3 regions of the Acidihalobacter sp. genome follow, and region 2 is predicted to be linked to each of the others. Evidence: predicted binding sites of a transcription regulator. Region 2 holds the regulator's gene; each other region holds the start of a gene.
What was found. The regulator sigma-54, encoded in region 2, starts transcription at its own class of promoters, with help from an activator protein. The targets are predictions, from matches to a motif close to TGGCANGNTNCNTGCTT.
Positions count from the first base shown of each region.

Region 1 (9,664 bases), on a different contig from region 2:
GTCAGCCTATGAGCGCGTCTGTCTGAATATGCCGCCAGATTGGATAGTGGTGGTGGGCGACGTAAACGCGACGATGGCAGCGGCTCTGGTTGGAGCCAAGCTGCATATTCCGGTGGCGCATCTTGAGGCAGGGTTGCGCAGCCGTGATCGCACGATGCCGGAAGAAATCAACCGCATCGTGACCGATGCCGTGTCCGACTTGCTTTGGACGCCGTCGACCGATGCGACCGAAAATCTGCTGGCGGAAAATGTTCCCGCAAGCCGTATCGACTTCGTCGGCAACGTCATGATCGATGCATACCGTCTCCTCAAGGATCGGATAGATGCCGACGGCACGCGCCGCAGGCTCGGTTTGCATGCGGGAGAGTACGCTGTGGCAACGCTGCACCGTCCCTCGAATGTTGACGAGCCGCAGCGCCTCGCCGCGCTGGTCGATGCGTTGAACGAACTGTCCCGCCGCATGCGACTGGTCTTTCCGCTGCATCCGAGAACTTTCCAGCAGCTGCAGGATCGAGAACTGCTTCCCCTGCTGCAGGCGAATCCGGACGTGCTGCTGACAGAGCCTCTGGCCTATATTCCATTCATGAACGTGCTGCAGGATGCGGCGCTTGTCGTCACCGACTCGGGTGGGTTGCAGGAGGAAACGACTTATCTCGGCATCCCATGTCTGACTCTCCGGGAAAACACCGAGCGGCCGATTACAGTCTCGGCTGGTACTAATCGGCTGATCAGCATCGCAGAGCTGCCCAGTGCTGTCGATGCCGTATTGCGGACCGGGCGGAGGGTAGTTATCCCTCCTGCACTATGGGATGGCCATGCTGCGAACCGCATCGCATCGAGTTTGAAGGAGCATGCTTCGCGTTGATGGAATGTAGACATGGGTGAAGAAAAGATGAACGATAATCTGAGAATCATCCTTGAACGCGCGCGTTGGGCGCCCAGCGGGGACAACACGCAGCCCTGGTGCTTCGAAATACACGATGCCCAGCACATCACTATCCATGGACACGATACCCGGCAGTGGTGTGTCTACGATCTCGACGGCCATGCCAGTCAGATCGCACTGGGCGCGCTGCTGGAAACGATCGCTATCGCGGCTTCGACGTTGGGGCTGCGCGCCGAGTTTAGGCGGCGGCAGGAGGCGCCCGAAGAGCATCCCCTCATCGACGTTCATTTCACACCTGACGAGCAACTCATAGGCGACCCTCTAGGGCAGGTGATCGAGCAGCGAGTAACCCAGCGCCGAGCCTTTAGTACCCATCCGCTCACTGATGAGCAGAAAGCCGCACTGACCGCTAGTGTCGGAAATTCTTACGAAGTGCATTGGCTTGAGGGTGGGGCGGCGCGTTGGCGCATGGCGAAGCTGCTGTTCCGCAGTGCGCATATCCGATTGACCATACCCGAAGCCTACGAGGTGCACAGCCGTGTGATCGAATGGTGCGCTCGCGTCAGCGAGGACAGGATTCCGGATCAGGCGGTTGGGCTCGATCCGGTTGGGGTGAGTCTCATGCGCTGGGGGATGAAGAGCTGGCGGCGTGTGAGTTTTCTCAATCGATGGTTGGCTGGAACGTGGCTACCGCGTCTGCAACTCGATCTGCTGCCGGGCTATAGGTGCGCGGCACATGCGTTGATTGCAAGTCGCAACCCACTCAATGGCATAGATGCTTACCTCGAAGGAGGGCGGGCGGTTCAGCGTTTCTGGTTGACGGCGACTGTTCAAGGGTTGCAGTTCCAGCCGGAAATGACGCCGTTGATATTTGCGCGGTATGCGCGGGACCGGCGTGAATTCACCAGTGGCCCCCCCTCCTTGCAGAAAGCCCACATCGTGCGGGGCGCCCTCGAGGGATTGTTATCTGAGCAGGCTGTGCTTGATGGCATTTTTCTTTGCCGCCTTGGCGACGGCTCGGCGCCTACGGCGCGTTCCGTTCGTTTGCCGCTGGATCGCTTGATCCAGTAATCAGGCGCTCTGGTAAGCGAGCGACATTGTCTGCGGGAAGATCGATTCGCTTGTGTAGTGGATGTGGTTGTCCTAAGCCCTGGTCGCACGTCTATGTTTATCGCGCTGCAATAACCGTCTATGTAGATCTGGCGCTACTACAGCGCTGTTGGTCGACCGTTTGGCATGGTCTTATAAGGCGCAGGCTCAGAAGTGGCTGTTAGAGCGCTTCTCCAATGACTGTTTCGGGAAGGGGGCGTTGGGGTGTCATGCTCAAGGGAAAGTGGGTGTCGATGTTTTTTACGATCCTGTCCGTTATGCCAAGTGAGAGCAAGATGATGGATGAATACTAAATACTTTAAAAACAATCTATTAAATGTTTTTCGGGGTGGTTTCGATCAAGTTGGCTCGTTAGTTGCTTTGTTTGTAATTACGGGCGGGCCAAGGGCTCGTCGCGCACAAATCATCGGCATTGGGGAATGATCATGATCAGAGCAACTAAAGTGAAAGCAGTGTTGGGCGGAACAATGTTAGTTGCCGGGTTGGCTTTTGCATCCGCTGCCTCTGCAAATGTCTTTACTTATGTAACACCCGGCGGGACGATTGAGGCGGATGTTGGGTCTAATACGAGCGGCTACACGCCGATTACAACCACCAGCGTGCCTCTTTCTGGCTACTTCAATTTTTCAGAGTGGTTGTCAACTGGCAACGGCAACAGTTTTGGCTACCTCAACGGAGGTCTATCGGCAACTAATCAGAACGCCGATTACTGCGTAACAAGTGGCTGTCAATTGACGTTTCAAGTTACCGGATTGGTGCCGACCGGCGGCTCGACGACTATCGATGGGACCTCCTACTCGACCTATACTCCGGGGGCCATGAATATTTATGTCAACGATGGGAGCTTCAACCAAAATAGCCCAACCTTCGCGGCTGCAGGCCAGGGGACGCTTATGTGGAGTCTGGCGATCAATGATTTCATGGCAACGCCGATTACTCAGACTGGCCAGAATTTCACTTTCAAGGCAGAAGATGTCAAAGCTTCCACCAACAACGGTCAAACTGGTGCGCTTAACTGGATGCTGACAGAAGCTGGCGGACAAGGTGGACTTTTCTTTAGTGGAAACGCCACCTCGTATAATTCGGGTGCTCTGCCTGCATACAACTACCAGGCTGGCGGAACGGGGGGCTACTATGCTGTTCCCGAACCCAGTGATCTCGGCATGATGGGGCTTGGCCTGCTTATGGTTGGCCTGATGGGGCTTCGCTTCCGGCAGTCCCGTTTCCGCCGCAGCTGATTTTTGATTTTGTAGTATGGCTAGGGTTTCGGGCGACGTTTCATAAGCAAGATCTGTCGGCCGATCTTTTGGAGGCGCCCTCGTGGCGCCTCAGTTTTTTCTGGCTGTTCCCTCACAGTTTCTGCCTCTCCTTACGGGATAACGCGAAGCGAAGTTCCTGGATTGTTGCGCCATAATGTCGGTAGCACCTATTAGGTCAAAGAGAGGTCACCCAGCATTGAATTTCGACTATGACGAGGCATTCTCACGCACGATCGGTTGGATCACTCGTGGTGAACGCGAGTTGTTGAAAGGTCGTTGCGTAGCGGTGGCAGGCTTGGGTGGTGTGGGCGGCTCGCATGTGATGACACTAGCCCGCTTGGGTATTCAGCGCTTTAACCTCGCTGATATGGATTCTTTTGCCTTGGTTAACATGAATCGCCAGGCCGGGGCCTTTTGCTCGACTATGGGTGAGCCCAAGCTCGATGTGATTACACGCATGGCGCGGGATATCAATCCCGGAGCCGAAGTTCAGGGCTTCCCCGAGGGCGTCAGCAAAGAGAATCTAGGGCGCTTTCTTGATGGCGCCGATCTCTATGTGGATGGTCTCGATTTCTTCGAGATGAATATTCGACGGGCAGTGTTCGCGGCATGTCGAGAGCGGGGAATCCCCGCACTGACTGCGGCGCCGCTCGGTGTGGGTGTGGCGCTGTTGGCCTTCGATCCGCAAGGCATGTCGTTCGAGGACTATTTCGATCTGGAAGGGCGTACTTTCGACGAGCAGTTGTTGCGCTTTATGGTCGGTCTGGCGCCGCGAGTATTGCAGCAAACTTACGTTGCAGATCCCTCGGCAGTGAGTTTCAGTGAGCGCCGTGGTCCGTCGACGCCCATGGCGTGTGAACTGTGCGCCGGGGTGGCTGGCGCGGAGGCGATGAAGCTGTTGCTTGGGCGGGGGCGCGTTTCATATGCGCCCTCCGGGCTTCAATTCGATGCCTACAGGCAAAAGATGGTTCGTACCTGGCGACCTGGTGGAAATCGTAATCCCTTGCAGCGTCTGATCTTGGCGATTGCCGGCCGACGCTTGAAGAAAATGGCTACGTAAGCCAGCCCAGAGCGGATATGGGAATCAGCACCTATGGGGAAGCGTGGCTGGGTTGAGATTATGGTTCGACAGAAGGTCAGTCCATCCAGCGCATGGCTTGGGCGGACAGCGCAAGTCCACAGGCTTTGGGGGGCTGTTGTCGCCGTTCTTTTGGTGGAGACGGTCTGGGCAGCGGGAGGGCGGAAAAGATCTGCTTTCTTAGCCGGGCAAAGAAGCGGCATTGGAAGGCGCCAAACCGAAACGACGTCAAATCATCAAGTACTGCCATGTGTCTGCGGGGATGGCTCGAAATATACAGCTGCCGTCCCGCTGTCCTCTGGCGTAACGGGGGCTGATAGATGAATTCAAGGCGTCTTTTGGGATCGTACATCAGCTCCTCGTCGTTTTATTCGGCCCGGCATTGAAAAAATGGAGATGCAATATTCGTGCGGATTTTCTTTTTTTGTCTTCGTGGGTGATGTCTGATTTCCTTTTTGTTCTTTAACTTGTTGATTTTTTTATATTAAATTTTATCATTTTTCGATCTGCTGTCTTGGTTGGTTTGATTGCGGATGGGTACGGTGAAGGGAGTTTGTAAAGGAATTCGACGGATCAATGTCGATATTGTCCATGGTGGTTTTGAGATGGATACGAATCGGAATGCAGTGCGTTATGATCGAAATATATAAGACCGTAAGCGAGCGTTTCGTACTGAGTAGACAGCTTATTATGGGCGGTTGATGGATTGTTTCGTTGATGAACAGCCGGGTTAATCGCGTAAGCTGCTTTGGACGGGTACATTTCGCCCAATAACAAGGAGTCGTTTTCTATGTCGCGTCTGATTCCGCCCTATGGGGGAGAGTTGAAGGACCTTTATGCAGCGCCCCCTGAGTTCCCGGAGGGGGATCCGCCGCAGAATTTACCTTGCGTGATCTTGAGCGCCAGGCATTTATGCGATGTTGAGTTGCTGCTCAATGGCGGGTTTTCGCCTTTGGATGGTTTCATGACGGAAGCCGACTACAACCAAGTCGTGGATTCGATGCGCTTGGCGGATGGCACGTTATGGCCGATGCCCATCGTACTTGACGTGTCTGCAGACTTTGCTGCTTCACTTGACAGTGGATGGATAGAGTTGCGGGACGCTGAAGGCGTACTGGTGGCACACATGGAGGTGGCTTCTTGCTGGCGGCCGGACAAGGCCCGAGAAGCCGAGGCTGTATATGGTAGCAACGATGTCGCGCATCCGGCGGTCGATTATCTGTACAACCGGACCGATGAGTACTACCTGGGTGGACGGTTGTTCGGCGTGAACGAGCCGTTACACTACGATTTCCGCTCCTCACGTTTTACTCCGGCACAGCTGCGTGGCGAGTTCGAACGCCGTGGCTGGTCTCGTGTAGTGGCGTTCCAGACACGCAATCCTATGCATAGAGCCCATCTGGAATTGACCTTTCGGGCCGCGCAGATCGCTGAAGCCAATCTGCTGATACATCCGGTGGTGGGTTTGACCAAACCCGGTGACGTCGACCACTACACGCGAGTTCGCTGCTATGAGCACGCTCTGCGACGTTTTCCCGAGCAGACGACGATGCTTTCCCTACTGCCGTTGGCCATGCGTATGGCGGGGCCGCGTGAAGCCGTGTGGCACGCGATCATCCGGCGCAACTATGGCTGCAGCCATTTCATCGTGGGCCGCGATCATGCCAGTCCCGGCAAGGACAGCAGCGGCGAGGATTTCTATGGCCCGTACGACGCACAGGATTTGGTCAAGGAGCACCAAGCCGAGCTGGGCATCGAAATGGTGCCGTTTCAGGCCATGGTCTACGTGGAGGAACGTGCGGGGTACAAGCCGGTTGACGAGGTCGATGAAGGTGAAACGGTTCGCTTAATCTCGGGCACAGAGTTACGGCGTCGCCTGCGCGAAGGCTTGGATATTCCTGCTTGGTTCACGTATCCCGAGATCGCGGAAGAGCTGCGCCAAACCTATCCGTCGCGACACAAGCAGGGTTTTACGGTTTTCTTCACCGGTTTGTCGGGAGCGGGCAAGTCTACTTTGGCAAACGCGCTGCTGGTAAAGCTGATGGAGGCCGGTGGGCGACCGGTGACGCTGCTGGACGGTGACGTCGTGCGCACTCATTTGTCCAGTGAACTTGGCTTCTCGAAAGAGCATCGTGACCTCAATGTGCGGCGGATTGGGTTCGTGGCAAGCGAGATCACCAAGAATGGAGGTGTTGCGATTTGCGCTCCGATCGCTCCCTATGCAAGTACGCGCAGGCAGACCCGGCAGATGATCGAGGCGGTAGGGGGCTTTGTGGAAGTCTATGTCTCGACCCCTTTGGATATCTGTGAATCCCGTGACCGTAAGGGGCTCTACGCGAAGGCGCGTGCGGGCCTGATCAAGGGATTTACCGGTATAGATGATCCATACGAGGCCCCGCTCGATCCCGATATAAGTTTGGATACGAGCGACCTGCAGCCGGAAATGGCTATCCAGCGTGTTCTCCTCAAGCTGGAGGCGCTGGGTTTTCTGGCTTGAGGATACGCCTAAGGATGGTGGGAGGGGAGTATGACGAATTTTAGTAGCTATTTCGCTTTGCGCATTGCGCGAACGAGGGCGGAAATCGAGCGCTTGCAGCATTTGCGCTGGGAGGTCTACTGCCGAGAGTTTCACTACGAACGTGAAGAGGATTGTCCGAACCAGCGCGAGGCGGATGCGTTCGACGTGTCCGCCTTGCACGTCTACGCCGAGCATCGTTCTAGCGGCCAGTTGGCAGGTACCGTGCGAATCCTGTGCGCAGATATGCTAGAAGGCATCTTGCCGCTGGAACAGGCCTATTCGGTGCATGATCAGACTTTGGACTTTAGCGATGTACCGAGGAATCATCTGATCGAGATTTCACGCTTGGCGGTATCCGCGAACTTTCGGCGCCGATCAGGTGAAGGGCTTTCGCCGATTGGATTGAATGTGCTGATGGATCCGGATGAAATCTCGATCATGGAGCGCAGTTTGCCCTTGTTGCCCTTGGCGCTTTATTTGTCGGTGGCTGCGATTGTGGACGTGCGTAGGGTGCATGAGACACTAGGATACGCCATGATGCAACCGCGGCTCGTGCGCTTGTTGAAGCGCTTCGGCATTCAGTTTCAACAGGCGGGGCCGGAGATCGAATATCATGGAAGGCGGGCCGCTTATCGCATTACGCTCGATGAGGTCGTGGAGGGGCTCGACACATCCATGCGAGCGCTGTACGACTCGCTGCTTGAAACGATATCCGCCGATCTGCCGCGTCGATCGGCATTCCCGGGGTCCATCTGCGCACCTCTGGAGAATGGATAACCACCCGCGGCGTGATATCCCAAGTGTATCCTCGCTTAACAGGTTGTTGAAATTCGCTCAGGCGAGTGCGAGAGAAGGAAGCGTCGGGCGAAAAAGCGCAGTTTACGGGGTGTAAATGAGCACAAGAGCCCGATTCTGACGCGCTATCGCGCCGCATGAGTAGAATTTCAACAGCCTGTTAAGGCACTGATGGCGGTACGGGCCAGCGGCAGGTACACGTGGCTGTTGGTTTGGGCTCTCCCGGCCATCGATGCGGTCGAAATTAATGATATCCATGGCCGGGGACAGATCAAGTCCCGTTCTGCAGATGTTTGAGCAGCGCCACGGCCGCGGCCTTATCCTCGAATTCTTTGTTTTTCCCGAGAATGTCTGTCAGCAATGTGGCAGCTTTCGCCTTCTGCCCCGTATCAGCCAGAGCCTTGGCGTAATGGTATTGGATCTGTGGGCTGTCTTTTTGTGCCGCAGCGGCCTGTTGCAGCAGTGGAAGCGCTTTCTCAGGATGGTGCTGGCGGATGAGCAGCCAACCGTAGGTGTCCATGATCTGGGGGCTTTTGGGCGCCAGGTGGTAGGCTTTTTCGGCGAGCGGTAGGGCCTGATCGACACTCTTTTCACCGACGATGAACGCGAGGTTGTTGAGGACGATGGGATTATCCGGGCTATCTTTCAGCGCAAGGCGGTATTGTGTCTCCGCATCCTGCAATTTGCCGACGTTCTGGTAGTAGCTTGCGAGGGTAGAGCGGGCGGTGACGTCGCGCGGATGTTGCTGCAACCAGGCCAGCAGGGGCTCAAGCGCTTTGTCGGAACCACTGCGCAGGCCTGTGGCGAAGGCCTTGATCGCCAATGTCCTCGATGGCGAAAGTTTTAAGGCTTGCATATAGGCGGTACGAGCCTCGCCATAGTGTTTCTGCTGGGTATAAAGGTCACCTTTGATTTCTTCCGCAGCTGCTTTTTCGGTCGTCCGTGTCGCCAGTTTGTCGGCTGTCTTGAAGGCGGCTTCGGGGTCCTTGTTGTCTAGTTCCAGCATTGCCAGGGCCCTGACCGCCGGGACAAACTTGGGATGCTTGGCGACTATGTTCGTCAGCGTTGTCTGAGCCTCCTTGGGTTTTTGGAGGGCTAATTGTGCGCTGGCGACAGTCAGTGCATAGCGCGGATCGTTCGGTGCAGCGGCTGCGGCGGCCTTGATGGTTTCGAGTCCTGCTTTGTTCTGCTTGTCGGCTAGTTGCGCACGTCCTAGCAGACTCAGGATTGCCGCTGCCTTGGGCGCCAGCTTCACGGCGCGCTGCGCTGTCTCGACTGCCTGCTTGGTTTTCTGTTGCCGTAGCTGGAACTCAGTCAGAATGACCAGTGGTGCGAGCGTCTGTGGGTGGCTGCTGCTGGCCTTGTCGAGCCACTGAGTAACTTTGTCGGTCTGGCCGCGCTGGGCGGCGATACGCGCGAGTGCCAACTGCGCGGGTAGATTGCCGGGGGCGTGCCTCAGGGTGTTTTCGAACGCTCCATGCGCTTCGGCCAATCGGTTTTCCCGCAGCATGAGTGCGCCGAGGGCATTGCTGGTGGCGGGGTTGTCCGGCGCAATTTTTTCGGCTTTGCGCAGTATGGTTTCAGCGCCCTTGTTCGAGCCAGCGGCGAGCATGATCGCCGAGGCTAGATGCAGGACATTCACGTCGCGGCCGTGCTCCGCGGCGATGGATTCGGCTATTTTGATGGCCTTGCCAGGCTCGCCGTTGCGGATGAACGCCGCGGCGGTAAGGCGCTGCGTATCCATGGCGGTATTGCTGTTGCCCTTGAGCGTGCTTAGCGTCGACAAGGCTTTTTTCGAGTCGCCCTTTATCAGAAACGCCTGCGCCAGCGCGAGATCGATTGCGGCGCGGTACTGTTCATTCTGAACTTTGCTTTGGAGGGTGGTCAGTGTCTGGATCGCTTGTGTCGGTGAACTGAACAGCGACAGTATTTCATTGGTGGAGACGCCGCCTTTTTGGGCGAACAACGTATCCAGCGCCGTCTGGCCATGTCCGGAACGCATCTGGATCGAGGCGAGC
Region 1 is NZ_JARRQY010000014.1:12,356-22,019, reverse strand. Features, by position in the region: gene wecB (UDP-N-acetylglucosamine 2-epimerase (non-hydrolyzing)) at 1-865, shown strand, start outside; gene P8014_RS06855 (hypothetical protein) at 878-1,957, shown strand; gene P8014_RS06850 (PEP-CTERM sorting domain-containing protein) at 2,422-3,234, shown strand; gene P8014_RS06845 (ThiF family adenylyltransferase) at 3,452-4,315, shown strand; gene P8014_RS06840 (bifunctional sulfate adenylyltransferase/adenylylsulfate kinase) at 5,124-6,830, shown strand; gene P8014_RS06835 (PEP-CTERM/exosortase system-associated acyltransferase) at 6,861-7,628, shown strand; gene prsT (XrtA/PEP-CTERM system TPR-repeat protein PrsT) at 7,918-9,664, opposite strand, start outside.
Region 1: P8014_RS06850 (PEP-CTERM sorting domain-containing protein) is a predicted target of sigma-54. The motif match lies at 2,341-2,357, and genes of this name have one in related genera.

Region 2 (9,664 bases):
GCCGAGGTGGAGCAGGACTTCGCCGTCGTATTCGGGGTCGACCAGCTCCCAGACCAGTTCGCGCCGGGCGAGCGGCATGGATTCGAGCAGATGGGCGATCTCGGCCGGATGCAGCGCGTTCAGCAGCCGGCGGGCTTCCTGCATGGTGCCGGTCTGCAGGGTCTCGCCGATGAGTTCGAGATTGTTTGAGGTGCGTTGTTCCGGCGCCGCTTCAGCCATGGCTCTACTCGCTCGTCAGAAATCCGCTCGGTTCTGCTCCACACGCGGCCAGGAGGTCGTTCGATGCGCTGTTGCGAAGGCGCACACCAAGCTGTTCGGCAAGCCGGGTGTGATGGTCCGGGCTGTCTGTCTGCCGAATATCCTAGCCTGACGGGGAGAAGAGGGAGTGTATCAGGAAGCAGATCTGCTTGTGGCGGAGAATGCCGCCGGCGAGTTGGGCTGGACGGGCGCTTCGCGGCCGGTTCAGAGCAGCAGCTCGTCCAGCCCTCGATTGAGTTCTGCGAGCGCCTGCAGGCGTTCTTGGCGGTTGGGCAGGGTGCACAACTGCGCCGCGCGGGCGGAGATGATTCGGACGTCGCTGCGTGTGATGACGTATTTGATTTCGGCATGCCGGTTCGGCGGCACGCTGAATTCGCGCAGGCCAAGTCCCAGGAGCAGGCGAGTATAGGCGGGGTCGCCTGCCATTTCGCCGCACATGGCGACCGGAATGCCGGCTTTGTCGGCGCCATCGAGGGTGAGACGCACCAATTTGAGCACTGCGGGATGAAGCGGGTCGTAGAGGTCGTTGACCGCGTCGTCGGTACGGTCGATGGCGAGCGTGTATTGAATGAGGTCGTTGGTGCCTATTGAAAGAAAATCGAGCCGCCGGGCGAAATCCTCGGCGATGAGCGCGGCTGCAGGCACCTCAATCATGGCGCCGATCGGCATCGAAGGATCGTAATGGCGTCCTTCGCTGCTAAGTGCCTCGCGCTGTTCCGCGATCAGTTCGAGTGCGCGGTGCAGTTCCGACAGATCCGTGAGCATGGGCAGCATGAGCCGCACAGGGCCGTGCGAAGAGGCGCGCAGGATGGCGCGCAGTTGCGGCACGAACAGCGCCGGCTCGCGCAGGCTGAGGCGTATCGCGCGCAGGCCCATGGCCGGATTGGGCGTCTGTTCGCCGATGTCGACGGCGTCGCTGAGCTTGTCTCCGCCGAGATCCAGGGTGCGGATGGTCAGCACCTGGCCCTTGAGGCCGCGTACCGCGCGCCGGTAGATTTTGTACTGTTCCTCCTCGTCCGGCGGGTCGCGGCGGCCAATGAAAAGGAACTCCGTGCGATACAGGCCGACGCCGATTTCGCCCGCCTGGCGCACGGCGTTCAGGTCGGTGTCGAGTTCGATGTTGGCCTGCAGCGTTACATCGGCGCCGTCGGCAGTGACGGTTGGCAGCGTGCGCATGCTGCGTAGGCGCTCGTTGCGCGCGCGCTGCGCGCGCAGTTTCTGCCGGAAACGCCGGGTCAGGGCTTCGTCGGCATCGGCCAGCACCAACCCGGCTTCTCCGTCGATGATGACGCGTTCGGTGTCGTGCAGCAGGCGCCCGGCTGCATGTGTGCCCATCACGGCGGGAATGCCCAGACTGCGGGCGAGGATGGCGGTGTGTGAAAGCGGTCCGCCGTATTCGGTGACCAGGCCGCCGATACGGGCGTGCTGTAGTGCGACGACGTCGGAGGGAGACAGATCCTCGGCCACCACGATGCTGGTTCTCGGCGGCGCCGCGGGCGGGCGTTCGGCATCGTGCTGCAGAAGCCGCAGAATGCGGTCGACGACATGGGACACGTCGTCGCGGCGCGTGCGCAGATAGGGGTCGGCCATGGCGTCGAAAGTGGCGATCAGCTCGTCATGCTGAAGTTTGAGCGCCCATTCGGCGTTGCAGTGCTGTGCGCGAATGTGTTCCACGGGAACGCGGGACAGCAGATGGTCCTCGAGCATCAGCAGGTGCGTATCGATGAAGGCTCCGACTTCGGACGAGGAGTCTTCGGGAATCCGGGTCTTGAGTGCACGCAGTTCGGCGGCAGCGGTTTCGAGCGCAGCGCAGAAACGTTTGATTTCGGGTTCGATCGCTTCGACGGCGAGGGTGTGGCGGCGTATATCGGGGGCGGTGTAGTCGTAGCGGTGCACGCGGCCGATGGCGACGCCGCGTGATATGCCAATGCCGTTGAGCAGCAAGCTCATGGCCGCTTTCCCCTTCGCTGGACTGGAGGGATGCGGTTGCGTCCTCTTCCAGTGTCAGGCTCTAGTTTTCCGTCCCATAAATACCACGCCAACCCGTACTCCCGCAAAGACTCTCTCGGGCAGCGGCGCCTCAATCCGCGCTGGCGTAGCGGCCGTCTAGCTCTTAGGAATCCTCGCCGAAGCGCTGTGCGATGAGTTCGACCAGGGCGCTGAGAGCGTCCTCGGCGTCGGATCCATCGGCGTGGAGCTTGATGCTGCTGCCCTGGGCGGCAGCCAGCATCATGACGCCCATGATGCTCTTGCCGTTGACCTTCTGGCCGTTGCGTTCGACTTCGACGGCGGCCTCGTACTGTGAGGCGAGGTTGACGAAACGGGCCGCAGCGCGGGCGTGCAGGCCCAGGCGGTTGATGATGGTGACGTCGCGGCTGATGCTCATGGTCATCGATTCCTCGGCAGTCTAGTTGTGGCGCGACTGCTGGCAGTCGAGCACGCCGTCGTGCCCACCGCTCAGTGCTTTCGCACTGAGTGTTTCCAGGTCCAGGTTGGGGTAGTTGAGCACCCGCACCAGCATGGGCAGGTTCAGGCCCGCCAGGATGCGCACGTGCGGTAGCTGGTTCAGCCGGCAGGCGATGTTGCTCGGTGTGGAGCCGAACATGTCCGTGAGCACCAGTACGCCTTCGCCCCGGTCGAGTTGCTCGCACATGGCGAGGGCGTCCTCGTACAGCTTGTCGGGATTGGCCGACAGCGGCACGGAAAGCTGCGCGATGGGCAGCGGGTCGGTGCCCAGCATGCTGCGCGCGGTGTCCGCGAGGTCGCGGCCGATGTTGCCGTGGGTGATTAGCAGGAGGCTGACGGACATGGGGTGGGCAGACTACGCGTAAACAATTGCGGCGACAAGACTGCACGCCAGGCGCGGGTTCTCGGGGTAAATGAGGGGGCGTTCATTCCAGTTCCCGGTGGCGAATGGTGACGGAGGCGCCACGGTTGGCCCGCAGGTGCTCGCCGAGGCGCTGTACGAGATAGACGGAGCGGTGTTGCCCGCCCGTGCAGCCGATTGAAACGCTCAGATAGTTGCGGTTCTCCGCCTCGAAGCGGGGAATCCAGTTCTCCAGAAAACGGCGCAGATCGTCGTACATGTTTTCAACCATGGGGTGCGCTTCCAGGTATTCGCGCACGGCCGGATCGAGGCCGGTCTGGCTGCGTAGCCGCGGCTCCCAGTGTGGATTGGGCAGACAGCGGACATCGAATACGAAATCCGAATCGGTCGGTACGCCGTGTTTAAAACCGAAGGACTGGAATTGCAGCGACAGTGCGCCGGTATGATCGCGTCCGACACGCTCGCGAATCTGCGCGGTCAGCTGGTGGACGTTGCTGTGCGTGGTGTCGATGGTGAGGTCGGCATGCGCGGCGATTTCGCTGAGCAGCGACCGTTCGAGGTGGATGGCCTCGATCAGCGGCAGCCCCTTGCGCGACAGCGGGTGTTTGCGCCGGGTTTCGCTGAAGCGCTTGAGCAAGGTGTCGACTTCGGCTTGAAGATAGATGATCTCCAGTTCGACGCCCTGGTCGCGGATCTCGCGCACGATGCTGTCGAAGCGGCGCAGTTCCTCGACGCCGCTGCGTGCGTCGATGCCGACCGCTGCGGCGTCGTACAGTTTCAGGCGTGGCGTGAGCAACTGGGTCACGAAGGGCGATAGCAAGCCGAGGTGGAGGTTGTCGATGCAGTAGAACCCTTCGTCCTCGAGTGCATGCAGGGCGACGGTCTTGCCCGAGCCGGAGAGCCCGCTGACGATGATGAGTCTCATGTGCGCTGGGCCTCGATCAGGTGCAGCTGACGCTGGGCCAGGTCCTCGGCTGCATCGTAGCCGGAATCGCGCAGTTGATGCTTGCGCACTGCCGCTTCGACTAGCACGGCCAGATCGCGGCTGGGTGCGACGTTGATGACGGTGACCGGCACGGTGACGCCGAGCAGTTCGCGCTCGGCCAGCACGCCTTGCAGACGCGTGGTTTCCGTCGCGGCGGGTTCGGCGTGGCGCAGGTCGATGATCAGCTGCAGATTCTTCCGGTCCTTGATGGCGTTGTCGCCGTACATGGCGCGAATGTTGAGCACGCCGAGCCCGCGAACCTCCAGCATGTCCTGCAGTACCGCAGGACTGTGGGCCTGCAGCGTGTTGGGCGTGATGCGCGCCAGTTCCGGGGCATCGTCGGCGACCAGCCGGTGTCCGCGCGTGACCAGTTCCAGCGCCAGTTCGCTTTTGCCGACGTTGCTGTCGCCGGCCAGTAACACGCCGATGCCAAGCACTTCCATGAACACGCCGTGCATGGTGATGCGCTCGGCAAGCGCTTCGCTGAGGTAGTAGCGCAGCTGGCTGAGCAATTCCTGTTCGGCCAGTGGCGTGGTGAACAACGGCACGTTGCGCGAGTCGGCCGCGGCGCGCAGGGTCTGGCCGGCGGTCAGACCGTCGGCCAGCAGCACCACGACGGTGGCTTGAAACAGATGTCGGATGGCTTCGGCGCGTTCGGCCGGCGGCAGCTCGGTGAGATATTCCATCTCGGCCGGGCCGATTACCTGAACCGCACTGGTGGTGATGAGGTCGAGATGGCTGACCAGCGTGGCGCCGCCCCAGGGGCAGCGGGCGCTGCTGAGTGCGCGCTGTGCGCCCTTGCGCCCAGCCGTCCATTCGAGCTGCAGCTTGTCGCAAAGAGTCTCGAACAGCATCTGAACAGTCAGCGGAGTGGATTCCATGCTGGCTAGTCTACTGAATTCCGGGGCGCTTTCGGCACTTCTGCGCCCCGGATTCTTGTCCGGTCAGGCGGCGTGCCGCGCACTCCATTCGGTTAGTGCGCGGTAAAGCGTCTCGCTGTCCGTACACTGGCGTAGTTGTGCAACGGTGTCGGCGTCACGAAACAGTCTGGCGAGCTGAGCGAGGATGTCGAGATGCGCGTCAGTGCATTCCTCCGGCACGATCAATGCGAAGAGCAGATCGACGGGGTGTTTGTCGGGCGCGTCGAAATCGATCCCTTCGTGCAGTTTGACGAATGCGCCGACTGCCCGTCCGATGCCTTTCATGCGCCCGTGGGGAATGGCTACGCCCGCACCGAGCCCGGTGCTGCCCAGTCGTTCGCGCGCCAGCAGAGTGTCGAAAACCTCATCGGCCGAAAGGCCGGTTTCCTCACTGCCTAGCAGCTGACCGAGCAATTCCAGAGTACGTTTTTTGCTGGTAACGTCGGCGTTGTCTACGACGCGATCCAGGCTCAGTAGTTCGCCGATCTGCATGGTGTGACCTACAGCGTTGGTGGATTCAGGCAAGACGTTTGTCGGCGTCGGCCTTGTGGTGGTCCTTGATCTTTTCCTTGTGCTTGACGACCTGCCGGTCGAGCTTGTCCACCAGACCGTCGATGGCGGCGTACATGTCCTCGGTTTCCGCTTCCGCATGCAGCTGGTTGCCGCCGAGCAGCAGACTGGCTTCGGCCTTCTGGCGGAGTTTCTCGACGCTGAGCACGACATGTACGTCGATCACATTGTCGAAATGGCGCTCCAGGCGCTGGAATTTCTCTTCGACGTAGGCACGCAGCGGGTCGGTGAGTTCGAGGTGGTGGCCAGTGAGGTTGATCTGCATGGGTGACTCCATTGTTGTCTGTCAGGCCTTCGTCAGGCGTTTGCGTTCGCTGGAAGAGAGAATATTCATGCCCTCGCGGTACTTGGCGACCGTGCGGCGGGCCACCTGAATGCCCTTCTCTCCCAAAAGGGCGGCGATTTTACTGTCTGAAAGGGGTTTGTCGCCAGGTTCCCCTTCGATGAGCTTGCGAATCATCGCGCGGATGGCCACCGCCGAGCACTCGCCGCCGTCGGCGGTGCCGACATGGCTGGAGAAGAAATACTTGAACTCGAAGATGCCGCGCGGGGTGTGCATGTATTTCTGCGTGGTGACGCGGGAGATGGTCGATTCGTGCATTTCGACCTGCTCGGCGATGTCGCGCAGTACCAGCGGTTTCATGGCTTCCTCGCCATATTCGAGAAAGCCGCGCTGTTGTTCGACGATGGCGGAGGCCACGCGCAGCAGCGTTTCGTTACGGCTCTGCAGACTCTTGATGAACCAGCGTGCCTCCTGCAGCTGGTTTTTGATGTAGGTGTTGTCCGTGCTGGTGTCGGCGCGCTTGACCATGGCTGCGTAGGTGGCGTTCACGCGCAGGCGCGGGATGGCTTCGGTGTTGAGTTCGACGCGCCAGCGCTGATCCTGCTTGCGCACGATGACGTCAGGTACGATGTACTCGGGCCGGCGATCGCTGATCTGCGCACCGGGGCGTGGGTTGAGCGTCTGTATCAGTGCAACTGCGCTCTGCAGGCCGGCCTCGTCGAGTTCGAGGCGGCGCATGAGCGTTTTGAAATCGTGGTTGGCGAGCAGATCGAGATGTTCGCCGATGAGCTTGCGGACGGCTTCCAGCCAGGGCGTGTCGGCGGGCAGTTCATAGAGCTGTGCCAGCAGACATTCGGACAGGTTGCGGGCGCCGCAGCCGGGCGGATCGAGGCGCTGGATGAGGTGCCGTACCGCCTCGATATCCTCGATCTCGAGCGGCTCTTCCAGTCCCAGTTCCTGGGTCAGGCTGTTCTGCAGGGTGGGCAGATCTTCCTGCAGGTAGCCGTCTTCGTCGATGGCGTCGATCAGGTTGATGGCGATCTGCCGGTCCTGATCGTTCATCGTGGTGAGGTGGATCTGCCACAGCAGATGGTCGATCAGCGATTCGTCACCCCCGCTTTGGGATTCGTAGGGATCGCGCTCCTCGCCTTCAAGGCGGCCATTGCCGGAGCCTGGTACGTTGGCCGGCTCATAGATGTCCTCCCAGGCGCTGTCGACGGGCAGGTCGTCCGGGATCGTGTCTTCGGCGCTGGTGGTAGAGTCGTCGTTTTCTTGATCTTCGGCCGGGTAGTTCTCGTCGTTTTCCTCGTCGCTGTCCAGCAGCGGATTGGTTTCTAGAATCTCCTGGATGTGGGTCTGCAGCTCTAGGGTGGAATACTGCAGCAGGCGAATCGCCTGCTGCAACTGGGGCGTCATGGCCAGTTGCTGCCCCAGCTTGAGTTGAATCGAAGGCTTGATCATCGGGTTTCCGTCATTGCGGCGTTTCGCCGCTCGCTCCAGCAGGCCGGTGCCTCCTGTCTGGTTTTTGCTGTGTCATGTCCAGGATTATATCGAATCCATCTCGGATGCAAGATGTGCTCTCGATCCGCATGGTGCGCTCTGCTGGCGTACGAGGCCGGAGGCGCCGTCCGCCGAGGTGCGCGAGGCAGCGCTGGTGCGGCATCACAGTTTGAAGTCTTCACCGAGGTAGACCTCGCGGGCCTTGCGATTGTGCAGGATGTCCTCGGGGCCGCCTTCGGCGAGCACGCGCCCTTCGCTCAGAATGTAGGCCCGTTGGCAGATACCCAGGGTTTCGCGCACGTTGTGATCGGTGATCAGCACGCCGATGTTGCGCTCGCTCAGATGGCGCACGATGCGCTGGATGTCGAGTACGGAAATCGGATCGACGCCGGCGAAAGGTTCGTCGAGCAGGATGAAGGCGGGGTCGGCGGCCAGGGCACGGGCGATTTCGACGCGCCGGCGTTCACCGCCCGAGAGGCTGTAGCCGCGGCTGTCGTGGATATGCCCGATCTGGAGTTCCTCGAGCAGGGCGTCGAGCGCTTCCTCGCGGCCCTTGGCATCGAGTTCCTTGCGCAGTTCCAGTACGGCGCGGATGTTGTCCTCGACGCTCAGACGGCGGAACACGGAGGCTTCCTGCGGCAGGTAGCCGATGCCCATGCGCGCGCGCGCGTGCATGGGGAAACGCGTGATCTCCTGTTCGTTGAGCTGGATGTTGCCTCCATCGGCCTGGATCAGGCCGACCATGATGTAGAAGCAGGTGGTCTTGCCGGCGCCGTTAGGGCCGAGTAGGCCGACCACTTCGCCGCTAGCGACTTCCAGCGAGACGCTGGCCAGTACGTCGCGGCCGCGGTAGCGCTTGGCGAGTTCGGTGCCGCGCAGCACGCTCATTGTTTTGGCGTCTCCGCGGTCTTGCCCGTGGCGGGTGTGTAGGTGGCCTCGATGCGTTGTCCCGGCGCGCCGGCGTCGACCAGGTCGCGCCGGATGTCGTAGACGATGCGACTGGCGCGGAAGGCGTTGCCGCGCTGCTGTAGCTGGGCGTCGCCGGTGAGCACGATGCTCTGTTCGGCGGGGTTGTAGACCATGTTCTTTGCCTGGCCGGTGATGCGCTTGCCTTCGGCGGTGGTGTCTTCGAAGGTCGCCGGCGTGCCGATCATGGTCAGTTTCTGGATCGGTCCGCTGTTGGGGGCGAGGATGTCCAGCTTGTCGCCCTTGATCATGAGTTTGTCCTGGGTGACCACCACGTTGCCGCTGTAGTTTCCGGTGCCTTTCTGCTGGTTGAAGCGGAAATGGTCGGCGCTGATGTGTACCGGAGCCTCGGGCGCTGCCGGAGTTTGCGCAGCGGCGGGCAGGGGCGCCAGGCAGAACAGGGCGGTGGTCAGGAGCAGGCGTGGGCTAATGAGATCGTTTCGCATAGTGGTCGTCAGCGCTGGTAGGTGCTGCGCACCTCGCGCAGCAGTTCGAAGACATGGTCGGCGAAGTCGGCGTGAAGGCCAAGCCCCTGTACATGGTAACCGGGAGCGTCGATGGTCGTATGCGCCTGGCTGGTAGCGGTCTGGGTGCGGATGTTGACGTATAGGTCGGAGGTGACCAGCTTGAGTTCTCCGTCGGTGGCCGAACGCGTTATGACCACCCTCTCGGGCATGTGTACGTGTTCGCCGTCGGCCTGCAGGTCCGCGCGGGGCGTGGTCAGGATGACGGGGGCCCCGGTCTGAGGGTAGACGGTCAGTACGACATCCTGTAGGTGGGTGATGTCGTCGGGTAGCGTGTGGGTCAGGGTCGTGGCCTGCAGACGGTAGCGCGGTTTGCCGTTGGTGCGCATCTGGGTCAGCGTGATACCGCTGGCGCGGTAGTCGACGCCGCTGGTGGGCGGGTGCGGTTTGCTCAGCGGCGGAACGAGCTGGCCCAGCAGCCAGGCGGCCATGGCCACGGTGGCTAGTGCCACGGCTCCGTACCACAGGCGTTGGGCGTTCATGCGCCGCTGCTGCCCGGGTCAGCGGAGGTAGGTGGCGAGCAGACGTTCCAGGTTGCCCTGGACCTGCATGATGCGCTCGCAGACTTCGCGCGCCGCGCCGTGTCCGCCGGGGCTGGCGGTGATCCAGTGGGCATGCTCGCGGATCAGGGGGGAGGCGTCGGCCACGGCTACGGCCACACCGACGCGCCGCATGACGGGCAAGTCGACCACGTCGTCGCCGACGTAGGCGATGGCCTCGGGGCTGTGGCGCGTGGCTTCGAGCAGTTCCTCGAAGGCGGGCAGCTTGTCGCGCCGGCCCTGGATGACGTGGGCGATGCCGAGATCGGCGGCGCGCCGTTCGACGACCTGC
Region 2 is NZ_JARRQY010000005.1:10,361-20,024, reverse strand. Features, by position in the region: gene mgtE (magnesium transporter) at 1-219, opposite strand, end outside; gene ptsP (phosphoenolpyruvate--protein phosphotransferase) at 463-2,208, opposite strand; gene P8014_RS02270 (HPr family phosphocarrier protein) at 2,372-2,644, opposite strand; gene P8014_RS02265 (PTS sugar transporter subunit IIA) at 2,666-3,067, opposite strand; gene rapZ (RNase adapter RapZ) at 3,150-4,010, opposite strand; gene hprK (HPr(Ser) kinase/phosphatase) at 4,007-4,951, opposite strand; gene P8014_RS02250 (PTS sugar transporter subunit IIA) at 5,015-5,515, opposite strand; gene raiA (ribosome-associated translation inhibitor RaiA) at 5,508-5,825, opposite strand; gene P8014_RS02240 (RNA polymerase factor sigma-54) at 5,847-7,304, opposite strand; gene lptB (LPS export ABC transporter ATP-binding protein) at 7,506-8,231, opposite strand; gene lptA (lipopolysaccharide transport periplasmic protein LptA) at 8,228-8,755, opposite strand; gene lptC (LPS export ABC transporter periplasmic protein LptC) at 8,764-9,315, opposite strand; gene kdsC (3-deoxy-manno-octulosonate-8-phosphatase KdsC) at 9,334-9,664, opposite strand, start outside.

Region 3 (9,664 bases), on a different contig from region 2:
GCGTGATAGTAGAGCCGGGCGTCGAGTTCGCCGACCTCAGGAGCCTGCTCGCGTACGTGCGCCAGTACGGCATCGACGCGCAGGAAATGACGTAGCGCGGCACGCAGGCCGTCGGCGTTCAGGCCGTTGCGGGCGAGATCGGTGTGCAACTCGGCGGCGGTGTCGTAGCGCTGGCGAATCTTGGATTCGGCATCGCGCAGCGTGGAGTCCGGTACCTGGCTGACATGGCCCTCCGACGAGGACAGGATGCGCTGCTCCAGGCGGTAACGCTGGCGTGCCTTGGTCAGGAGTTCTTCGGCCTGCCGCGGATCGAGTTCGCACACCGGCTTGCGGTGTTGCTCCAGTGCGTAGTCCAGCGCGATGTAGGCGACCTCGGGCGGGGTGTGCTCGGGGAGGGGTATGAGCGTCTCACTCATCCTTGTTCTCCTGTGTCGGGTAGCAGCCCCGGCTCCGGTACCAGCAGGGTGCGTCCGGGGAAACGCACTTCGTAGAGCGGGGTGTCGTCGTCGCCCTGCAGCACGTTTTCGATCACGCCGGATTGACCGGCGGCGATCAGGACTTCGCCTTGCAACGCGAGCGGTTGGCGAGCGCGTACGCGGTCGCGGAACTCGAAGCGGCTGGGTGTCCACTCGGCGTCGGCGGGGACCAGCTCGGGTTCGCGGCAGCCGACCTGCAGGCCTACGCCGACGAAGTCCACCGAGTAGATGATCTGGTCCTGCAGGAACGTGCCGATGTCGCGCACGAAGCCGGTTTCTCCCCGGCGCACCAGCAGGCTGCCGGTGTCCTGACCGGGGAAGGTGCCGTCGTTGCGCAGGTTGCGGATTACCCGCACCGCGTCGCCGTAGTCGAAACGGGGGCGCATGTGTTTGGCTCCGGCTCTACTTGGCGGCGAGCTGCTGCAGCGGGACGAAGGCCGTGCCCGGCGCGGGGCGGCGGAACACCTTGAACACCTTTTCGGTGCGCGCGTCGGAGCGCACGAAGTCCAGATAGGCGCGTTCCAGCAGCGTCTTGTACGCGGTGCGCCGCGGCGCGCCTGTTGCGGGCATCTGCGCTGCGGCGGTTTCGAGGTAGTCGTGAAAACGCTGCAGGATGTGCAGGCGGTTCACGTGCACCACGGAAGACGCGTATTCGATGCCGAAATAATCGAGAAAATCCTCGGCGGAACTCAGGTCTTCCAGGTCGTCGTCGAGCGGGTCGTACATGGCGGTGTCCTCGGAGCGTTGCAAAAGAGAGTCATGAGGCGTACGGCAGCAGCCCGACGCCTTGCGCCATGAGCAGCAGGGAGCGCGCGCCGAGCCGGTCGCCGGGATCGAAGCTGGTTACGGTGCCGAGCCGTTCGGCGGCCTCGGCGCGGCGTTCGAGGCGCAGACAGAGGTAGCCCGAGCCCTTGAGCGACAGCAGGTAGAAGCGCAGCAGACTCATCGAGCGTGCGCCGGCGGCGGCCACGGCGGGAACCGTGAGCTGGCGCCAGTTACCATGCAGCCCTAGATCGGCGCCACTCACTTCCAGCGCGCGTTCGGCGACCTGCAGGGCGTCCTCGGTGCGGTGCTGGTAGTAGTAGAAGCGGTACAGCGCCACCAGCACGCTGAGATGCCGCGGTTCGTGCAGATGGGCGCGCAGCAGGCAGCATTCGGCTTCGACGGGAGTTTCCCCGTAGTGTGCGGCGGCGGACTCGATCAACTCCTGTGCGGCGGATGCGAGCGGACGCTCGAAGTAGAGTTCGGCGTCGTCGAAGTCGTGAAGGTCCATGTCAGCCGGCCCTGCGCGCGGCGGCGCTGTCTTCGTTGCACAAATCGTCGGCTTCGCAGCGCGCGCAGGCGGCGCCGCGTTCGCCTTCGTGTATCGCGAGGCGGGCTTCCAGTTGTTCGATGCGCTCCATCAGGCAGGTGACGGCCTTGCCGACCGGATCGGGGATCAGGTGGTGGTTGAGGTCGATGCCGTGGAATTCGGCCGGACGCGGGCCGGTTTGTACGATACGGCCGGGGATGCCGACCACGGTGCGTTGCGCGGGGACGTCCTTGACCACCACCGAGTTGGCGCCGACGCGCACGCCGTCGCCCAGCGTGATGGGCCCGAGGATCTTGGCGCCCGCGCCAACCAACACGCCGTTGCCCAGCGTGGGGTGGCGCTTGCCGGTATTCCAGGTCGTGCCGCCGAGGGTGACGCCGTGGTAAAGCGTCACGTCGTCGCCGATTTCGGCAGTCTCGCCGATGACCACTGCCGCGCCGTGGTCGATGAACAGACGCCGGCCTATACGGGCGCCCGGGTGGATGTCAACGTTACTCCATACGCGCGACAGGAAGGCGAGCAGCCGCGCCGGATAGCGCCAGCCGCGCCGCCACATCCGGTGCGCCAGGCGGTGCGCAAGTATGGCGTGCACGCCTGGATAGGTGGTGAGCACTTCGAGGCTGCCGTGCGCGGCCGGGTCGCGGTCGAACACGCAGGCCACGTCTTCGCGCCATAGGCTTAGCAGCGATGGGGCGGACGGGTTCTGCGTCGTGGGCCTAGTGCTCATCGGGCGTCTCCTAGTGCACCGCCTGGTCGAGCGCGCTGTAGAAGCCGAGCAGCTCTTCGGGTTGTGGCGAGCGCTTGCTGCGCGTGGTGAAGCCGCGAACCTGTTCGAGCAGAGCGCCGGCCTGTTCGCGCGTAAGCTGCACGCCGAGCTGGGCATAGGCGTAGATCAGGCCGTGGATGCCGGAGTGCTTGCCGAGCACGAGACGGTGTTGCCGGCCGAGTTCGCCCGGATCGATGCCCTGGTAGTTGTGCGGATCCTTGAGCAGGCCATCGACGTGGATGCCGGCCTCGTGATCGAACACGCCTTCGCCGATCAGGCTCTTCTGCCAGGGCACGGGACGGCCGGAGGCGTTGGCCACCAGCTGCGACAGCGCGGGGAACCGATGCAGCTCGACCCCTGTTTCCATGCCGTACAGATGGCGCAGGCCCGCGACCACCTCTTCCAGTGCGGCATTGCCGGCGCGCTCGCCCAGGCCGTTGACCGTGGTGTTGAGGTGCGTCGCACCGGCGCGCGCGGCGGCCAGCGTGTTGGCGGTCGCCAGGCCCAGATCGTCGTGGGCGTGCATCTCGATCTCGATGTCCACGTTGCGGCGCAGACGCGCGATGCGTTCGTGCACGCCGAAGGGATCGAGGACGCCGACGGTGTCTGCGTAGCGCATGCGCCGTGCGCCGGCGCGCTGCGCCGTTTCGGCGACGCGGTCGAGAAAGTCCTGATCGGCGCGCGAGGCGTCCTCGCAACCGACGGACACCTCCAGGCCAAAGGTCAGAGCCTCACCGACGTGGTGTTCGATGCAGCCGAGCACCCATTCGCGGCTGCGCCCCAGCTTGCGCCCGATCTGCTGGTCGGAAACCGGAATGGACAGGTCGATCAGGTGGGCGCCGAGGTCCGCGCACAGTGCGAGGTCGTCGGTGCGCATGCGGCTCCACAACACCAGCCGCGCGGGCAGCCCAAGCGCCGCCACGGCGCGGATGGATTCGCGCTCTTCATCGCCCATGGCGGGAATGCCGATTTCGAGTTCCGGCACGCCGGCCTCGGCCAGTGCCGTGGCGATGGCGAGCTTTTCCTCCAGCGAGAAGGCCACGCCCGCTGACTGCTCGCCGTCGCGTAGCGTGGTGTCGTCGATGACCGGGCCTGGCGATGCTTGCATAGCGTAGCCTCCGAAACGTTTGGTATCGGATAAGCAAACCGCGTGCCTGATAATATTTGTTTGTTAATCAGTTGGTTATATGTTTCTTGTTTGGTTGATTTGCATGAGACGTAGGGTGTTTGTCGTGTTTGCGACAAGTGGCGAGTGCGCGGGAGGGTGTTTTTGAACACGAGCTTGAGAGAGCCAGTCTTGCGTGAACCAATGGTGCTGGATGCGAACAACTTCCGCCGACGCCGGCTGTCTCAAATAGGAGAAGGGCATATGGCGTGCAATGCGGCAGATTGTTCGTAGCCATATATTCAGTGTGTTTTCGATCAGGAACGCGTATTTCTACAGGGAAGGTACAGCATGACAGAGACAACATTTCTGGTTACCGGAGCATCGAGAGGCATTGGATTCGCCGTTGCGGAAGAACTGGCAAGGCAGGGGCGGCATGTGATCGGGCTGGCACGCCGTGCCGAGGGCATCGAATTCCCCGGCACGCTATTGGCCTGCGATCTATCGAACGTGGATGAAACGGATGCGGTATTGCGCCGGATCGATCAACAATTCGAGATTTCAGGTATCGTCAACAATGCCGGGATCGTTTCACCCCAGCCGCTGGGAGCCATCGATCTTCCCTTGCTGGACGATGTCTTCAATCTGAATGTCCGCACGGCCGTTCAAGTCACTCAATTTTTCGTGGATGCGATGAAGCAACGCAGGTTCGGCCGCATCGTCAACGTCTGCAGCCGCGCTATTCATGGCGCCAGGGACCGAACGGCTTACTCTGCCGCGAAGAGTGCCTTGATCGGATGCACCCGTACGTGGGCTTTGGAACTCGCCGAATACGGTATTACCTCCAACGCCGTGGCACCGGGACCTGTCGAGTCGGTGCTGTTTCGTGAGGCGCAGCCGGTTGGGAGCGAAGCCGAGAAACAGGCGTTGTCGACGATTCCGATGCGAAGGCTGGGAGAGCCGTCCGAAGTCGCGGCAGCGATATGTTTCCTCTTGTCGCAGAAAGCGAGTTTCATCACGGGCCAGGTTCTCGGCGTTGACGGTGGTGGCAGTCTCGGCGGGAGGTGAGCACGAATCGCCAGGTATCTCGACATGATTGAACTTGAGTTACGTCGAGCTTGTCATAAGTTCAGCCTCTCTTGGGGCGTGATTGCGTCTACCGGTCTTGGATCCAACTGGTCAGCCTTGCTGTACGGGCATGGGGCGCAACACCTTGGCTAAATAATTTGAACACATAATTGGGCTAAGGAATCGATGATCAGAATCCTTTCTGTGATGGCCACATTGCTGTGTTGGGTGCTTTGGTGGCAACCGAGCTTTGCCGCCATGACCAGATCTGAAGCCCGCGTGCTTAGTGTTGGAGCAATGACCGAGCATCAGGGCGACCTGCTGCAACTGCGAAGTGCTGCGAACGCAGGTGATCCTTTTGCCGAAGCGGCGCTCGGCAGGATTTACATGATTCAAAAAGACTTCAGCACTGCTCGAGCATGGTTGCATCGAGCCGCGAAACAAGGAAATGGCCCGGGGCTGAATACCTTGGGTCTGCTTTACGAAAGAGGCTGGGGCGTAACTCAGGATTACATGAAAGCTGCTGATTTTTTTCGCAAAGCGGCTTTGCAAAATGATGCCGGTGGCGAAGTTGATTTAGGTATAGCGTATGAACGCGGCCTGGGCGTCCCGCAGAACTACTCAAAAGCGGCTCACTGGTATCGGAAGGCGGCACAGCAGCGTGACTTGTCAGGCAAAGGCGAAAACGCAAATGCGCTGGGAGCCTATCTACTTGGCCGCGCTTATTTGCTTGGCCAAGGTGCGACCAAGGATTCCAGCGAAGGACTCCGCTGGATCCACAAAGCGGCGTTGCGGCGCAATCCCGAAGGGGACTATGAGGTTGGCAATGCAGCGGCGGCCTATTCGATAGGTTATTACTACGATAAAGGCACGGGGGTGCCTCTCAATCACGTCGAGGCGGCAACCTGGTTTCGCATGGCGGCCGATGTCAAAGGACCGACAGGAGAAAATCTGCCGGGCAATGCACTTGGTGCCTACATGTTGGGTATGGCTTACTACCATGGCCTGGGCGTTCCCCTGGACTTGGCCGAAGCGATTGTATGGTTTCGTCGGGCTGCAATGATGAGAGGCATCCTGGGCGAGACTGAACTGGGAAATTCCATGGGCGCCTACATGCTGGGCCATGTCTACTATGCAGGGCGGAGCGAGCCGGCGAAGGCAGCCGAATGGTTTCGCCGGGCGGCATTGATAAAGGGGCCGTTGGGAGAAAACGAAAATGACAATGCTTTGGCTGCATTCGCATTGGGCTCCCAGTATTACAGGGGATGGGGTGTTCCACAAAGTTACAGGGACGCCATGAAATGGTACCGGCTGGCTGCCACGCTAAAAGAGCCAAAGGGCGCATCGCGCCGAAGTAACGCATTGGGCGCGCTGCACTTGGGGCAGATGTACCATGAAGGAGTTGGTGTGCCGCGGAACGATGTTGATGCGGCAAAGTGGTACCGTGAGGCAGCTGGGTTGGGGAATGCTCAAGCCGAACATGCGTTGGGTGACGCGTACTTAAAGGGCGAGGGTGTGCCAAGAAATTTGCATCGGGCCGTCTATTGGATGATCCGGCCGGTATCGAAGTCCAGCGATGTGAATACGCTTGCAATTGTGGATGTGGTGCTCTATCCACTGGCGACATTGGTGATGACTATATGGATTTGGAGCGCAAGGCGGGAATGGTTCTCGTATAAGGGCACATCGTCACGCATCGGGTTTGCGCATCAAATCCTCGCGTTGCTTCTATTGAGCTATTGTCTTGTGACAACGATCAGCATTATTCACGATGTTGCTGTCTCTGGTGATTCAACAAAGTCGTTTATTTTGTCCTTGGTGGTAAATCCTATTGCGTTCCTTGTTTGCCTTCCTGTTATAACGCGCCGTTTTAGAGATATGAGTTGGAAGTCCTCTACGGCTATATTGTTGATAGCGCTGTTCGTGCTCAGTTTGCCGATATATCTAGTGATCATGTTTGCTGTGTTAGATGCCCACTCGGTTGATACGCCCTTCTTGCTGTCTCCGGTTTTTCTCGGAATAAGCCCGCTGGAAATGATCGGTCTTTTGCTTTTGAGCCTGGTGGCTGGAAAGAAAGTCGACGGACTTGAAAAAGCTCGACCTAGGAAACGATCAATTTTCGTTGTGTTGCGGTAAATGGTTTCAGAGTTTGCATGCAGGAAAGACGTTGATCCCTTGTCGATGCGCTTCATAAAGCTTTTGGGTAATGCTAGTGTGACTGCAACATTTTGGATGTCCCATCCACTGATAAATTCCATGCCTAGCAAGTCTTTTGTTTCTGGGTTCCTTCTCAGCTTCCTGACGGTAACTTCACCAAATATTACAAAAAGAACTCCAGTGACTATGGCGCTCGCTAAGGCAAATAGGAAAAGGATAGTTGCAATGTCTTCATGTGTCATAAATGAGAGATCCAACTCATGATCCTATCGTAGAAAGAGCCAGCATGCTTTTCGGTCCAATTGTTGACATAGACTGATCCAAGCGCTGCTGCCCCAGCAACGGCTAAGCCACCAATAATCAGAACCCAACCAACTGGGGTTGCGGCAACTGCAATGGCAATGTCTAGGGTGGCCATACCTGCAATTGTCGCAATTTCACCGGCAGTCGCGCTCAAAGCCAGACTGCTCGAGTGGATGAACATTTCTCTTTCCCAGTTGCCGCCTGTCTTGTAGTCCGTATAAATATCACCCACGCGACTGCCGAAGTCGATGACTGCCAGTCCGTTTCCAAGAAATTTCGCATGCCGCGCGAAGCGGACCAGATCGGTGGCCTCGACACTGGACCCGACGTCGAGCCGGGAAGCCCGCCCGGTGCGCCGGATGCGCTCGAACATCCGTTCGTCGTTCGCGCGTAGCAGTCGCCACTGGCGTTTGGGCAGGCGCGATTTGATCGTATTGAGTTCGATCCCAAAGCGTCGGCTCAAATTCGCCTTCGCTTCACTCAATCTTGTTTGCGCAGCTGCCCGAGCAATACCGGACACGGCCCTCGAATGCGAGACGCGGTGATATTCCACCGCGGCGTGCTGGTACGCCTGAATGGCTTTGCCCAAGCTGTCCATGCGTTGGGCATAGACGCTGGCGGCAGCGCCCGCACCTGCGACCCCATAGGGTTTGGTTTCCCGCAGCCTGCGCGTCAGTTCCGCCAGGGCACGAGTGTTCTCGCTGCCATAGGCCAGGGACAGATCCCCGAGCGTCTGATTTGCAGGTTGCTGCGAAAGCAGGCCCATGACGAGGCGATCATGATCGGTTTTGCGCTCACCCAGCATATAAGGCGTATTGGGCCACAGCGTCTTCGGCGTTGTGACTCCAAAGCCGTGGATGCAGTCAGGGGGCAGATCCAGCATGCGTTGCATGGAGTCCGCTTGAATGGGGAGGCGGGGTAGGATGATGGTCGTCATGTTGGGTCGGGCATCTGATCCCCTGTGAGTGGGGAAATTCTAAAACCATACATAAACAAAGGAATAGAGTCAAAGCCAACAATAGTCAGCCGCCGCCATCTGATGCCACGCAGTATTGGGGGATGGTCGTTGCTATTTTGTTTGCTCTTCAATTAGTCGATCAAAGCAACAGTCTTCACCTGCGCATACACGCGCTGTCCCTCGCGCAGCCTAAGATGTTCGACCGAATGATGCGTGAGCGAGGCGAGCAGTGTGGTCTTTCCGAGATCCGGGCGGAGGGTGCGGGTGGGGCCGTCGCCGCGGATTTCGGCGATCTGGGCGGGGAAGATGTTGAGGATGCTGGTTTCGTCACCGCGGTCCTGCAGGGCGCTGCTGACGTTGCTGGTGTGGATACGTAGGCAGGCGGATATGCCGGGAGGCCCACCTAGACCCTCCATACCCGGCGAAACCTGACCGCCCTATCACCAACTGACCAGAATTCCCCATTACGCGAATGGGGGCCGCCTATGCTGTTGGTTCCGTATCCGGATAGCGACGCCGATACAGCAGATAAAGCAGTACCGGTACGACTAGCAGCGTGAGGAATGTGCCCACGATCAAACCGCCTATGGCGACCACGGCGAGCGGCGACAATCGTTCGAGACCTACGGCCCATTCGAAGGCTACGGGTATCATGCCGACGGACGCGGCGGCTGCGGTCATCAGGATGGGCCGGGTCCGCAGGTCGACGGCCTGTAGTATCGCCTGCTTGAGCGGCACTCCTTGTTTTAGGGCCTCCTGCGCGAAATCCACCAGCAGAATGCCGTTCTTGACCACGATGCCCATGAGCAGAATCAGTCCCATGAACGAGGGCATGCAGCCGTGTTTTCCCGCGATCAACATGGCCCAGGCCGCTCCGATGATCGATAGCGGCAAGGTCACCAGGATGGCGATCGGACTGATGAACGAGCGGAAGGCGATGACCAATACCACGGCGAGCAACACGATGCCTAGGGCCAGTGATTGTGCGAGGCGGGTGAAGGAGGCATTCATTTCCTTGATCTCACCTTCGCGGCTGAGCGTGTAGCCCCGCGGCAGTTCGAAACCCTTGAGCGCCTGATCGACGTGGGCGTTGAGCGCGGTGACGGAAATATTGCGTCGATAGCCGATGACGTCCACGGTGCGCAGCAGGTTCTGGTGGGTGTAGGCGGTCGGTGCGTATACCGTTGTTACCCTGGCCACCTGCGTCAGCGGTACGATGCGTCCGTCCGGGGCCGTCAGATTGAGTGCCGCGATAGCAGGCGTACTCGAGCGCTGGTCCGCCTGCAGCCGGATCCATACCGGGATGCTGCTCTGGTTCGGAACCAGAATGCTCCCCGCGGGCACGCCGTTGACTTGCGCGGCCACCTGCTTGGCGATGCCGGCGGGCGTCAGGCCGTAGGCGGCCGCCTGGGTTGGATCGACGTTCAGCTGCAGGCGCTGCGAGTCGCCCTGCCAGCTTCGTTCGACGCCGGTCAGACCGCCGACTTTGTGCAGTCGCTGTTCGAGGTCGGCGGCCAGA
Region 3 is NZ_JARRQY010000075.1:5,916-15,579, reverse strand. Features, by position in the region: gene nifM (nitrogen fixation protein NifM) at 1-416, opposite strand, end outside; gene P8014_RS18750 (nitrogen fixation protein NifZ) at 413-862, opposite strand; gene P8014_RS18745 (nitrogenase-stabilizing/protective protein NifW) at 879-1,202, opposite strand; gene P8014_RS18740 (hypothetical protein) at 1,234-1,749, opposite strand; gene cysE (serine O-acetyltransferase) at 1,751-2,515, opposite strand; gene nifV (homocitrate synthase) at 2,526-3,662, opposite strand; gene P8014_RS18725 (SDR family oxidoreductase) at 4,011-4,727, shown strand; gene P8014_RS18720 (tetratricopeptide repeat protein) at 4,914-6,863, shown strand; gene P8014_RS18715 (hypothetical protein) at 7,123-8,124, opposite strand; gene P8014_RS18710 (TOBE domain-containing protein) at 8,277-8,561, opposite strand; gene P8014_RS18705 (efflux RND transporter permease subunit) at 8,629-9,664, opposite strand, start outside.
Region 3: nifV (homocitrate synthase) is a predicted target of sigma-54. The motif match lies at 3,694-3,710, and genes of this name have one in related genera.